DNA from 4 places in the Mesorhizobium sp. M0870 genome. Region 1 is predicted to be linked to each of the others. Evidence: predicted binding sites of a transcription regulator. Region 1 holds the regulator's gene; each other region holds the start of a gene.
What was found. The regulator PhoB, encoded in region 1, activates phosphate uptake and scavenging genes when phosphate is short. The targets are predictions, from matches to a motif close to TGTCATNNANCTGTCAT.
Positions count from the first base shown of each region.

Region 2: the regulator PhoB is predicted to act here: its motif matches at 1,186-1,202, upstream of NKH97_RS08430 (acid phosphatase).
Region 3: the regulator PhoB is predicted to act here: its motif matches at 907-923, upstream of NKH97_RS20400 (RNA degradosome polyphosphate kinase).
Region 4: the regulator PhoB is predicted to act here: its motif matches at 1,409-1,425, upstream of NKH97_RS23795 (esterase-like activity of phytase family protein).

Region 1 covers NZ_JAMYOI010000020.1:78,939-82,479, reverse strand. Annotated here, with positions in the region: gene pstA (phosphate ABC transporter permease PstA) at 1-493, shown strand, start outside; gene pstB (phosphate ABC transporter ATP-binding protein PstB) at 511-1,329, shown strand; gene phoU (phosphate signaling complex protein PhoU) at 1,356-2,063, shown strand; gene phoB (phosphate regulon transcriptional regulator PhoB) at 2,080-2,769, shown strand; gene eglC (endo-1,3-1,4-beta-glycanase EglC) at 3,233-3,541, shown strand, end outside.
Region 2 covers NZ_JAMYOI010000005.1:141,620-145,160, forward strand. Annotated here, with positions in the region: gene NKH97_RS08425 (alpha-hydroxy acid oxidase) at 1-269, opposite strand, end outside; gene NKH97_RS08430 (acid phosphatase) at 446-1,141, opposite strand; gene NKH97_RS08435 (cytochrome c1) at 1,269-2,141, opposite strand; gene NKH97_RS08440 (cytochrome b) at 2,170-3,471, opposite strand; gene petA (ubiquinol-cytochrome c reductase iron-sulfur subunit) at 3,488-3,541, opposite strand, start outside.
Region 3 covers NZ_JAMYOI010000016.1:137,384-140,924, forward strand. Annotated here, with positions in the region: gene NKH97_RS20390 (FAD-dependent monooxygenase) at 1-578, opposite strand, end outside; gene NKH97_RS20395 (zinc-finger domain-containing protein) at 598-843, opposite strand; gene NKH97_RS20400 (RNA degradosome polyphosphate kinase) at 1,090-3,291, shown strand; gene ppx (exopolyphosphatase) at 3,291-3,541, shown strand, end outside.
Region 4 covers NZ_JAMYOI010000022.1:77,006-80,546, forward strand. Annotated here, with positions in the region: gene NKH97_RS23795 (esterase-like activity of phytase family protein) at 1-1,293, opposite strand, end outside; gene NKH97_RS23800 (GcvT family protein) at 1,538-3,541, shown strand, end outside.

The DNA.
Region 1 (3,541 bases):
GCTCGGCCTCGCGGTGTTCATCAATTTCCTGGGCATGCCGCGCTCTGCCGCCTTCGTCGGCGGCCTGGTGCTGACGCTGATGACGCTGCCGACGATCATCATCGCGACGCGAGCCGCACTTGCAGCGGTGCCGCCGTCGATCCGCTCGGCAGCTCTCGGTCTTGGCGCCTCCAAGATGCAGATGGTGTTCCAGCACATCCTGCCGCTTGCCGCGCCCGGCATCCTCACCGGCACCATCATCGGTCTGGCGCGTGCGCTCGGCGAAACCGCGCCTCTGCTGCTGATCGGCATGGTCGCCTTCGTCGCCGATCCACCGACGACGCCTTTCGATCCGGCCACCGCGCTGCCGGTGCAGATCTATATGTGGGCGAACGAGGCCGAACGCGCCTTCGTCGAGCGTATGTCCGGCGCCATCATCATCCTGCTCGTCTTCCTCATGGCCATGAACATCACCGCGATCGTGCTTCGGCGTCGGTTCGAGCGGCGCTGGTAGAAAAAAGGCATCTTGGTATGAACATCATGACCGAACAGTCCCTTGAAAACGCAGTGGGCGACAAGATGAAGTCGAACGAAGTAATCAAAATGCGCGGCGACAAGGTCGGCGTGTTCTATGGCGAGAAGCAGGCGCTGTTCGACGTCGATCTCGACGTCCGCCTGAACCAGGTGACGGCGCTGATCGGCCCCTCCGGCTGCGGCAAGTCCACCTTCCTGCGCTGCCTCAACCGCATGAACGACACCATCGATTCAGCACGGGTAACCGGCAAGATAACGCTCGACGAAGAAGACATCTACGACAAGAACATCGATGTCGTCGAACTCAGGGCGCGCGTCGGCATGGTGTTCCAGAAACCCAATCCGTTCCCCAAATCGATCTACGAGAACGTTGCCTATGGTCCGCGCATCCACGGATTGGCCAAGCGCAAGGCCGACATGGACCAGATCGTAGAGTCGAGCCTGAAGAAGGCGGCGATCTGGAACGAGGTCAAGGACCGTTTGCAAGAACCTGGCACGGGTCTTTCCGGTGGCCAGCAGCAGCGTCTGTGCATTGCACGCGCCATCGCCGTGTCACCCGAGGTGATCCTGATGGACGAACCGTGTTCGGCGCTCGACCCGATCGCCACCGCTCGCGTCGAGGAACTGATCGACGAACTGCGTCAGAACTATACCATCGTCATCGTCACCCATTCGATGCAGCAGGCAGCGCGCGTGTCGCAGCGCACCGCGATGTTCCATCTAGGCTATCTGGTCGAGGAGGGCGCCACCGACAAGATGTTCACCACCCCCGACGACAAACGCACCCAGGACTACATCACCGGCCGGTTCGGCTGAGCTCAGGCATACGAGGGACGAAGATCATGGGTGAACATACCGTCGCATCTTTCGATGAGGATCTGGAGCAGATCAGCCAGCTGATCCGCGACATGGGCGATCTCGCCCGCTCGATGGTCAGTGGCTCGACCAGGGCTTTGCTCAATTCGGACAATGCGCTGGCGCAGCGCGTGGTTTCCGATGATGCCATCATGGATGCACGCCAGCGCGAGCTGGACGATCGCGCCATCACGCTGATCGCCAAGCGCCAGCCAATGGCCAACGATCTGCGTGCGGTGGTCGGTTCGATCCGCATGGCCGGCGACCTTGAGCGCATCGGCGACCTTGCCAAGAACATCGCCAAGCGCGTCGGCACTGTCGGGCTGAGTGTCACGCCGCACGACCTTTCGCATTCGATCGACGCGATGGCGCAACTGGTGCTGATCCAGGTGCAGGGGGTCGTCGACGAGTACGCCGCCGCCGACCCGGCAGCGCTTGCCACGCTCAGAAACAATGACGAACGCATCGACGTCAAATACACCTCGGTGTTCCGCGAGCTGCTGACCTACATGATGGAAGATCCCCGCAACATCACGGCGTGCACGCACCTGTTGTTCTGCGCCAAGAACCTCGAGCGGATCGGCGACCACGTGACCAACATCGCCGAAAATGCCTACTATGTTTTGACCGGCACGCAGCTGCCAGCCAATCGTCCGAAGCAGGACGAGACGGCAATGTCCGCGCCAGCGGCATAACAGGGGTGACCAGCCGATGATCGCACCACGCATCATGGTGGTGGAGGATGAGGAGCCGCTAGGCGTGCTGCTCCGCTACAATCTTGAATCCGAAGGTTACCAGGTCGAGGTGGTGACGCGCGGTGACGAGGCCGAAATCCGGCTGCAGGAGAACGTTCCCGACCTTCTCGTGCTCGACTGGATGGTGCCGGCGGTTTCCGGCATCGAACTCTGCCGGCGCCTGCGAATGCGCCCAGAGACCGAGCGGCTGCCGATCATCATGCTGACCGCGCGAGGCGAGGAAAGCGACCGCGTGCGCGGCCTGTCGACCGGCGCCGACGACTATCTGGTCAAGCCGTTCTCGACGCCGGAGTTCATGGCCAGGGTCAAGGCGCTGCTGCGCCGGGCCAAGCCGGAAGTGCTGTCCAGCGTGCTAAAGGTCGGCGACATCGTGCTCGATCGCGAGTCGCACCGGGTCTATCGCAAGAAGAGCGAGATCCGGCTCGGGCCGACCGAATTCCGCCTGCTCGAATTCATGATGCGCCACCCCGGCCGCGTGTTCTCGCGCAGCCAGCTGCTCGACAATGTCTGGGGCGAGACGATTTACATCGACGAACGCACTGTCGACGTGCACGTCGGCCGGCTGCGCAAGGCGGTCAACAACGGCCGCATGCCTGATGTCATCCGCACCATCCGTGGGGCGGGTTACGCGATCAGGGAAGACTAGGTGGCTGTTCCGTCCCGATAGATCGTGACCGGGAAAACTCGATTAGCACGTGGTCGCCAACAGCCGCGAAGAGTGGAATGTTGCACTCGTCTCATCGATGGGGAGCGAGCACGTGACGCTTTGGCCCAAATGCGGTCATTCGAAACCTGATGAGGATGACCGCTCTTGGCGGTACGTCGCCATCTTGCCCGCAGACTCCGACCAGAAAGCCATGCAAGAATAAATTTGAGTTAACTTAGATATACGTTCGTTAAACGACGTGTGTTCTGCATAAATATACGATTTTACTAAATTGCTTCAATTTACATTGAGCCATCACCTCCTTATTCATTATCCGCCTTCCGATTATTGCGGTCTCGGATCGAATGACGATTCCGTGGAACGATCTCGTTCCTTGCAGCGTTGCTTTGGGAGCGGTCGCCGGACCTTTGACCAGGTCGGACACCATGAGGAAGGATTTCTGATGAGCACGGTCTTAAACGCCAAAGGCATCCCTCTTGCCTACACCGGCGCTTCCACTCATTGGTTCTCGGCCACCGGGTCTGGACCGGAACTGCATGGCACCTCCGGCAACGACTCCTTCTGGGGAGACACCGGCGTCACTGTCACGATCCACGGAGGCGCCGGCGACGACTACTATCATCTCTATTCCACCAACAACAAGGTGGTCGAGGATCCTGGGGCAGGGATCGACACGATCGACACATGGATGAGCTACAAGCTCCCTGACAATTTCGAGAACCTCGTCGTTACCGGCACCAACCGATTTGCG
Region 2 (3,541 bases), on a different contig from region 1:
TGATGGTGGAACAGGCGCTGCAAGGCGGTCGGCGAGCAATAGAACGGCATCGCCAGCTTCTGGCCCATGACCGTCACCGACATGTCGACCTCGCTCACTCCGCGCAGCACGTTGGGAACAAGGTCGCAGGTCTCGAAGCTTTCGGTGTTGCGGCGATAGGTGACCTCATCGTCGGCCGCGCCGTCGATGTAGTTGAAGATCGGCCCGGGCAGCCGCTGCTGTGCCATCCGCCGGAAATCGGAAAAGTTGTGACAGTCGCTGAGCCGCATCATCGAATTCCAAAGGCCATGGCGGGACGAGCTTCTCGCCACCGTTCGATGCGTCGAATATCAACCTGATGCCGCCATGCCAACGGACTAATTGCCGAACTTTCGCTTGAGCACGAGCGTTAACAAAAAAGGAGCGCCTTAAGCGCCCCTTCCCGTCTAAATCCGGCTGACGAGGATTACATGCCGAGATCGGAACGAAGCTCGGCCCTGGCCACTTCATATTCAGCCTTGAAGTCGTCCCGGTTGAGCAGGACCGCGGCAATAACGCTGCCGGAAATCTTGCCCATCTCGACGTCGGACGCATAGTGGATGCCGCCGACCTCGCGGTTGTGGGCGTATTCGGCCGCACGCGCCATGATCTCGGCGCGCTTTTCCGGGACCATGTCGGACAGGATGATGCCCATCATCGTGCCTACGGTGGCATGGCCGGACGGCCAGGAACCGGAGCTCGACAGCTTGACCGCCGGCTTGACGAGATCGCTGAGCTGATGCGGGCGCGGGCGCTTCCAGACATCCTTGGCCGGGTCGACTACAGCCCCTTCGGTAGCCACCACGCGATCGAAGAAAGCGCTGAATTTCGGCAGCGTTTCCTTGTTGAATTTCGGCCCCATGACGTCGGCAAAGCGCCAGACATTCTCCTCGGCATCAGCCACCGCGCTGGCGACCATCTCCGGGGTGCGCGTCACCTGCAGCGTCAGCACCTCGCCGAGTTCGGCCTTGGTCTGCGCCGAATCGTTTGCCGGCGGCGGCGGCAGGATCATCGTCAGGTCGACGTCCTTGTTGGTGACGAAGGGCTGGGCGTCTTCCGCTTGCGCTGCCGAGCCGAGGATGAGCAGCAACAGGCCTGCCGCGAGCGATGCGTATCTTTTCATGAATGCGATCCTTTGATGAGAGCAGCACAGGATCGCCGGATGCGATGACGGCCATGTGACATGACCAGCCTCCGGAAATGCAAAAGGGCGCCTCTCGGCGCCCTTCGCGATCACTTGATTGTATGGCCTAGTGGGCCACGCCTTCCCACACCTTGCGCTTGGTGAGATAGACCAGCGCGCCGAACAAAAGCAGGAACACCAGAACGCGAAAACCGGTCTTCTTGCGGTCTTCCATATGCGGCTCGGCCGCCCACGCCAGGAAGGCGGAGACGTCGCGGGAATACTGGTCGACGGTCTGCGGCGCACCGTCATCATAGGTCACCTGGCCGTCGGAGAGCGGCTTGGGCATTTTCAGCGACACGCCGGACATGAAGTACGGATTGTAGTGGGTGCCTTCCGGGATCACCATGCCGGCCGGCGGCGTCTGGTCGTAGCCGGTCAGCAGCGAGTGGATATAGTCGGGACCGCCGGCATCGTATTGTGTGAAGATGTCGAAGACGAATTGCGGAAAGCCGCGCTCGACGCCGCGCGCCTTGGCCAGCAGCGACATGTCGGGCGGGGCAGCGCCGCCATTGGAAGCAGCAGCCGCTTCCTCATTGGCGAAGGGCGGCGGGAAATGGTCGGACGGCTTGCCGGGACGGTCGAACATGTCGCCGGCATCGTTGGGGCCGTCATGGATTGTGTACTCGGCCGACAGCGTCTTGATCTGCGCATCGGAATAGCCGAGGTCCGACAGCGTGCGGAACGCCACCAGGTTCATCGAATGGCAGGCCGAGCAGACTTCCTTGTAGACCTTGAGGCCGCGCTGCAACTGCGCCTTGTCGTAAGTGCCGAATGGGCCGGTGAAACTCCAGTCCATTTCCTTTGGCTCGTCGATCGGGAAATGCGTCGGATTGGCCACATTGTGTGCCTCTTCGGCGGCGATCGCCCGAGTGCCCGCGGCCCCAGCGGCGACCGCCACGAGGCCGATCAGCGCCAGCGAGGTGAGAATCTTTTTCATGCCAAATCCCCTTAGATTCTCTACCCGCTCAGCCTTTGGTTTCCGGAGCCGCCGTAGCGCCCGCCGGATGTCCGCTGCCGCCCTTGTTCTTCTCGAGCACCGCCTCGGTGATCGAGTTCGGCAGCCGTCGCGGCGTCTCGATCAGGCCGAGCACCGGCAGCGCGATCAGGAAGAAGGCGAAGTAGAACAATGTCGCCATCTGCGCCATGAACACATAGCTGCCTTCGGCCGGCTGCGAGCCCAGCCAGCCAAGCAGGATGGCATCGGCCACGAACAACCAGAAGAACAGCTTGTACCAGGGCCGGTAAACGGCCGAGCGTACCTTCGAAGTGTCGAGCCACGGCACCAGGAACAACATGACGATGGCGCCGAACATGCACAGCACGCCGCCGAGCTTGGAGTTGATCGGCCCGACATTGAAGGTGATGGCGCGCAGGATCGCGTAGAACGGCAGGAAGTACCATTCGGGCACGATGTGGGCCGGCGTCTTCAGCGGGTTGGCGACGATGTAGTTGTCGGGATGGCCGAGATAGTTCGGCAGGTAGAAGACGAAATAAGCGAAGAAGAACAGGAACACGATCATGCCGAACGCGTCCTTGATGGTCGCGTAGGGGGTGAAGGCGACAGTGTCGGTCTTCGACTTGACCTCGATACCCGTCGGGTTCGACTGGCCCACGACATGCAGCGCCCAGATGTGCAAAACGACGACGCCGGCAATCATGAACGGCAACAGATAGTGCAGCGCAAAGAAACGGTTCAGCGTCGGGTTGTCGACGGCAAAGCCGCCGAGCAGCAGCTGCTGAATCCAGTCGCCGACCAGCGGAATGGCGCTGAAGAAGCCGGTGATGACGGTGGCGCCCCAGAAGCTCATCTGGCCCCATGGCAGCACGTAGCCCATGAAACCGGTCGCCATCATCAGGAGATAGATGATGCAGCCGAGGATCCAGAGCAGTTCGCGCGGCGCCTTGTAGGAGCCGTAATAGAGGCCACGGAAGATGTGGATGTAGACGGCGACGAAGAAGAACGAGGCGCCGTTCGAATGCATGTAGCGCAGCAGCCAGCCGGAATTCACGTCGCGCATGATCTTCTCGACCGAGCCGAAGGCCAGATTGGTGTCAGCCGTGTAATGCATGGCCAGCACGATGCCGGTCAGGATCTGCGCCACCAGCATGATCGAAAGGATGCCGCCAAAGGTCCACGCATAGTTGAGGTTGCGCGGCACCGGATAGGCAACGAAGCTGTCATAGACCAGCCGCGGCAGCGGCATGCGGGCGTCGAACCAGCGTCCGAGACCGGTTTTGGGCGTATAGGTCGAGTGTCCCTCGCTCATCGAAATATCCCCTGCCTCAACCGATAAGGATCTTGGTATCGGAAATGAACTTGAATACCGGAACCGCCAT
Region 3 (3,541 bases), on a different contig from region 1:
TCGCCGGAGAAATGGCTCCTTGCGAAGGCCGCTCCCTTGCTCGAGCAGGCAAGCCCGCGTACCGACGACCAGACGCCATCGGCGCCGACCAGCAGGAAGCCCTCGGCTTCGACAGTCTTGCCGGCCATCTCGGCCGTCGCCGTGATGCCATGGGTGTCGGCGGCAATGGTGCTGATGCGCGCCCCGGTGACGATCTCGATGTTGGCGATTTCGTCGGCCCTCGCCAGCAGCGCGCTCTGCAGGTCGGCCCGATGAGCGACGAGATAGGGTGCCCCCCAGCGGCTTTCGGCGGCTTGCCCCAGCGGCACGCGCGCCAGTTCGCGCAAGGTCACGGCCTCCTTCAACACCACGGCTTCCGGCCGCACCGCCGCCGGCAGCAGCCGGTCGAGTACGCCAAGCTGGCGAAGGATGCGTGTCGCGTTGGGAGAAAGCTGAATGCCGGCGCCTGCCGCTTCCAGGCGCTGCGCCTGTTCGAACACCCGTACCGAGTAGCCGCGTTCGGCGAATGCAAGAGCTGCGGTCAATCCGGCGACACCCGCCCCGGCGATGACAATTTGCCGGGAGCGCGTGTCGGTCATCGGGCTGGTCGCGAAAGACTCAGGCGGCCTGATCGATGTAGATGCAGCCGGCCGGCAGCGTTTCGGTTGCCTTCAGCTTCGGCGAATGGCGGTAGAGCGTCGAGCAATAGGGACAGACTTTTTCGTTGTCGTCGCCCATGTCCAGAAACACATGCGGGTGGTCGAAAGGCGGATTGGCGCCCGTGCACATGAATTCCTTCACGCCGATGTCGATTGCCTGATAGCCCGCATCGTTCTGAAAATGGGGAATGGAACCGCCTGCCATCGTCGTCTCCTTAACGCAGTCTCGTCTGCATCTGGATCATATCAGGCCTCTTTGCAAGTTCGATGAAATCAAACTGTCGCAAAAGCCTGTCAGAGGATAAGTTAAGCCGGTTAACGCATGGCCCCGAAGACCGACACCGGTTTTCGGCAAGGACCATGCGTCGCCTTGGAGTGGTAGAGCGTCCTTTGCGCGTCCTGAATGACGCGCGGCGCTTTAGCTGGCTGACGGTGTGGAAGAGCGGGAATCATGAACGAACTGAAGCCGGTGCAGAACGAATTCGTGGATGTCGAGGTGGCTCGCCCGGAGGGCGGCAATCCGGACCGGTTTGTCAACCGCGAGTTTTCCTGGCTGCAGTTCAACCGGCGCGTTCTCGAGGAATCGCTGAACCTCAATCATCCGCTGCTGGAGCGCGTCCGCTTCCTGTCGATCTCGGCGGCCAATCTCGACGAGTTCTTCATGGTGCGCGTCGCCGGCCTCGCCGGCCAGGTGCGCGAGGGCATCACGCTGAAGAGCCCTGACGGCCGCACCCCCGAACAGCAGCTCGAACAGCTGCTGCGCGAGGTCGAGCGGCTGCAGGAAGACCAGCAGAAGAGCCTTTCGGCGCTCACCGTGCTGCTCAACAAGGAAGGCATCGAGAGCATCACCCGCGATGCGCTGACCAAGGACGAGAAAATCTGGCTGGAAGACCATTTCCAGGGGCAGGTGTTCCCGGTGCTGACCCCGCTGTCGATCGACCCGGCGCATCCGTTCCCGTTCATTCCCAATCTCGGCTTCTCGATGGCGCTGCAACTGCGCCATCGCAAGAACGGCGAAGAGATGAGCGCGCTGCTGCGCCTGCCGGTAGCGCTGAAGCGCTTCATCCGTCTGCCGGACCGCAAGCATCACGTCCGCTTCATCCCGCTGGAAGAGGCGGTCGGCCTCTACATCGGCAAGCTCTTCCCCGGCTATGAGGTCAAGGGCTCCGGCACGTTCCGCATCATCCGCGACAGCGATATCGAGGTCGAGGAGGAGTCCGAGGATTTGGTTCGCCTGTTCGAAACGGCGCTGAAGCGGCGGCGGCGGGGTTCGGTGATCCGCATCGAATTCGACAGGCTGATGCCTGATGAATTGCGCGACTTCGTCGCCGGCGAGCTTGGCGTGTCGTCCAGCCGCATCAGCGTCTTGACCGGTCCGTTGGCGCTCAGCCAGATTTCCGAGATCGTCGCCGTTCCCCGCGACGACCTGAAATTCACGCCCTACAATCCGCGTTTTCCCGAGCGCATCCGCGAGCATGGCGGCGATTGTTTCGCGGCCATCCGCGAGAAGGACATCGTCGTCCATCACCCCTACGAATCGTTTGACGTCGTGGTGCAGTTCCTGCGCCAGGCGATGGCCGATCCGGAAGTGGTGGCGATCAAGCAGACGCTTTACCGCACCTCCAACGACAGCCCGATCGTGCGTGCGCTGGTCGACGCGGCCGAAGCCGGCAAGTCGGTCACCGCACTGGTCGAGCTCAAGGCGCGCTTCGACGAGGAAGCCAACATTCGCTGGGCGCGCGACCTGGAGCGCGCCGGCGTGCAGGTCGTGTTCGGCTTTCTCGAGCTGAAAACCCATTCGAAAATGTCGCTGGTGGTGCGGCGCGAGGACGGCAAGCTGCGCAACTACGTGCACCTCGGCACCGGCAACTACCATCCGGTAACGGCGCGCATCTACACCGACCTGTCCTTCTTCACCACCGATCCGACGATCGCCCGCGATGTCGCCCAGCTGTTCAATTTCATCACCGGCTATGCCGAGCCGACGGACGAAATGCGGTTGGCGATCTCGCCGTTCACGCTGAGAAGCCGCATCCTGAAGCACATTGCCGACGAGATTGCCTACGCGGTGCAGGGGAAACCGGCGCGCATCTGGATGAAGATGAACGCGCTCGTCGATCCGATCATTATCGACGCGCTCTACGATGCCAGCCGCGCCGGCGTCGAGGTCGACCTGGTCGTGCGCGGCATCTGCTGCCTGAGGCCGCAGGTTCCGGGCCTGTCGGAAAACATCCGCGTAAAATCGATCGTCGGCCGTTTTCTCGAGCACAGCCGCATCTATTGCTTCGGCAACGGTCATGGCCTGCCATCGGACGAGGCGATCGTCTACATCTCCTCGGCCGATCTGATGCCGCGCAATCTCGACCGCCGCGTCGAAACCATGGTGCCGATCACCAATCCAACTGTGCACGAACAGATCCTTGGCCAGATCATGCTGGGCAACATCATGGACAATCAGCAAAGTTTCGACGTATTGGCTGATGGAACCTCCCGGCGCGTCGTGCTGGAGGAGGGCGAGGAACCGTTCAACGCGCAGGAATATTTCATGACCAATCCGAGCCTGTCGGGACGGGGTGACGCGCTGAAGTCGCATGCGCCCAAGCGCATTGCGCAGTTCAAGCGCCGCAAGAAGAACGCAGCAGCGTCCGGCTGATGCTGTCTGATTCCCAGGGCCGGTTGCAGGACCGCCGACCGCTGTCCATCATCGACATCGGATCGAATTCGATCCGTCTCGTCGTCTATGAGGGGCTGGCGCGTTCGCCGACCATGCTGTTCAACGAAAAGATGCTGGCCGGTCTCGGCCGCGGCATCGTGTCGACCGGCAAGCTCGACCCCGAGGCGGTGACGCGCTCGATGGAGGAGTTCCGCCGCTTTCGCGCGCTCTCCGACCAGGCCGGCGCCGA
Region 4 (3,541 bases), on a different contig from region 1:
CATCGCCTCCCACTTCTCGGACAGGTTATCCTGGTCGTTGGGCGCGCCATTGTGCAGGCCGAAGCGGCCGAGCTCGGCACTGTCGTTGATGTCGATGAATGGCGTCAGCTTGGCCGGTGTCACCGATGGGTCGACGACGCCCTTGGGGGCGACCGGCTTGTCAGCGGCGTCGAAGGCGCCGCCGGCGATGTCGGTCGCGGCCGAGACGTCGACGACGAAGATCTGGCGCACAAGCGAGGTGTCGCCCTTCAGCCCCTGGCCGTTGCCGCTGTCGCGCGCCAGCATCAGGAAGGTCTGATCCGACAGTGCCACGATCTCGCTCTGCGCGGCGACCTTGGTCTTGCCCTTGGCATCCTTGAACACCGGCAGCGGCACGACATACTCATGCGCCAGCTTGAGGTGGGCGGGGTCGGACGCGTCATAGACCAGCGCACGCGTGTTCTGGCGCGTCGCGGGAGAATCGCCGCCGTCCTGCCTTGTCGCCGACTGCAGCACGGCGATCACGAACTTGCCGTCCGGCGTCAGTGCCATGCCTTCAAGGCCCTGGTTGTTCTGGCGGCCGGTTTCGGGATCCTTCGGATCGGGCTCGGCGGCACCGGGTCCCGGATTGTCCGAGGCGAAGTTCGGCGTGCCGTGGCGCATCGGCACGAGGGCGGCCGGTGGCTGGGTTGCCGACAGCAGATGTCCGTCGGCGGAAAACCGATAGATGTTCGGGCCGTATTCGTCGGAGATGAACATCGATCCGTCGGGCAGCCGCACGATCGCCTCGTTGTCGAGCGCCAGCTTGCCGTTGTCGGCCTGCGGCAGGATCGGCATGTCGGCGCTTGCCGCGCGCACGCCGTTGAGCGGATCGAGGCCGGTGGCATCGGCGCCCTTGTCGTCGGTGAGAAGCATGGTGTCGGCAAGCGTCGCCTTGACGCCGGTCTGCCGCTGGCCGGCAGCAGGTGCCGCACCTGGTGCCACCGGGGTAAACTCGATGCCGATCGTGTTGAGGCGCGGCCGGTAGTCGGTGGTACCGACGACATTGTAGCCGCGGTCCGGCAGCAGCCAGAGCGAACCTTTGTAGCCGGCGGCCTCATGCGTCCAGCCTGATGTGTCGATCGACATGCCGGAGCCCGAACCAAACGTCTCGCCGAACTTGTCGCGCTGAGCGGCCGCGATGCGACCGACGCCGACCAGCCCCTTATTGACCGGGCCGCCGACGGTCGTGGTGCTGTCGGCAAGGGCCGGCGTCAAGGCGGTGAACAAGGCCAGCGCGACGCCGAGCGACGCGGTTCGGTACAGGTGTTTCATGGATAATCCTCTTTGTGACGGATGTGCCGGAGCGGCCGCGGGATGAAAAACTGAAAGAGGTGCGACACCGATGGTGCCGCGCGAGCCTCCCCGAAACGCGGTCTACGGCGCGAACATGATGCTTGCGTGACAGCACGCAGTACATGCCGGCGGTCGACGAAAAACGATGCGCGCGCGCGGCACTAGACACTTATGTCCAGTGAATATATGCTCCAGCCTTCGGACTAACCGTGGAGGGGAAGCCTTGAAGTCGCACTACCGCGCAGTCGTCATCGGAGGTGGCGTGGTTGGAGCCTCGGTGCTCTATCACCTGACGCGGTTCGGCTGGAGGGATGTGGCGCTGATCGAGCGCGCCGAACTGACGGCCGGTTCGACCTGGCACGCGGCGGCAGGCTTCCATGCGCTTAACGCCGACCCCAACGTGGCGGCGCTGCAGGACTACACCATCAATCTCTATCGCGAGATCGAGGCCGAATCCGGCTGGGATATCGGCCTGCACATGACGGGCGGCGTCAACATCGCCAGCGATCCCGCGCGCTGGGAGTGGCTGAAATCGGCCTGGGCGGTGTTCCAGTCGGTTGGCATCGAGACCGCGCGCCTCGTCACGCCCGACGAGATCAAGGCGATCTGCCCGATCGTCGACGTCTCCGGCGTGCTTGGCGGTCTGCATGATTCCAACGAAGGCCATCTCGACCCGTACGGTACGACGCACGCCTATGCCGGCGCTGCAAAAAAGCGCGGCGCCGACATCATACTGCGCAACCGGGTCGTCGAGTTGAAGGCGCGCGCCGACGGGAGCTGGGACGTCGTTACGGAGCAGGGCACCATCATCGCCGAGCATGTCGTCAATGCCGGCGGGCTGTGGGCGAAGCAGCTCGGCCGCATGGCCGGCATCGACCTGCCGGTGACGCCGATGGAGCATCATTATTTCATCACCGAGGACATTCCGGAGATCGCGGCACTTGACCGGGAAATCGGCATCGCCGTCGATCTCGACGGCTTCTCGTATCTCAGGCAAGAGCGCAAGGGCGTGCTGCTTGGCGTCTATGAGCAGAACCCCAAGCACTGGAACATGGATGGTGCGCCGTGGGACTACGGCATCGAGCTGATCCCCGAAGACATCGACCGCATCAGCCCGGAACTCGCCAAGGCGCATGAGCGCTTCCCTTGCCTGGCGACGGCCGGCATCCGCAAATGGGTCAACGGCGCCTTCACCTTCACGCCGGACGGCAATCCGATTGTCGGGCCGGTGCGGGGGCTGAAGAATTACTGGGTCGCCTGCGGCGTCATGGCCGGTTTCAGCCAGGGCGGCGGCGTCGGCAAGTCGCTGGCCGAATGGATGATTTTCGGCGAACCGCAGGCCGACATCTTTGGCATGGACATCGCCCGCTACGGCGCCTTCGCCGCCAACCGGGAATATCTCAAGCAGACCACGCGCCAGTTCTATTCGCGCCGCTTCGTCATGACCTTTCCCAATGAACGGCTGCCCGCCGGCCGGCCGCTGAAACGCCCCGGCGCCTATGACGGCATGACGGCCGCGGGATGCGAATGGACGGCTTCCTGGGGGCTGGAAATCCCGGCCTATTTCGCGCCGATGGGATTTGCCGAGAACACGACGCTGCGGCGCTCCAACGCCTTCGACATCGTCGGCGACGAGGCGCTGCAGGTGCGGCGCGCCGCCGGTCTCGTCGATATCTCGGCCTATTCGCGCTATGCGGTGGCGGGGCCAGGTGCGGAAGCGTGGCTCGACCGGCTGCTCGCCTGCAAGCTGCCGAAAGCAGGGCAGGCGCGCTTGGCGCCGATGCTTGGCCATGACGGACGGCTGAAGGGCGACCTCACCGTCTTCAACTGGGGCGGCGGCAGCTATTGGCTGATGGGCTCATACTATCTCCGGGAATTCCACATGCGCTGGTTCGAGAGCCATGCGGCTGAAGGCGTCACCGTCGCCGACCTTTCGGATACGATGAGCGGCTTCCTGCTGACGGGGCCGAATGCGCGCAAGATCCTGGAGCGCACGACGCATCAGGACGTGTCCGGCGCAGCACTGCCGTTCATGGCTTGCGGCGCATTCGACATCGGCATGGTGCAGGCGCGTGTGGCGCGGCTGTCGATCGCGGGCGAACTCGGCTTCGAAATCAGTTGCCCTGTGACCATGCATGCCACTCTGCGCGAAACGCTGCTGGCCGCCGGCGAGGATCTCGGCTTGGCCGAAATCGGCTATTACGCGCTCAACGCATTGCGACTGGAA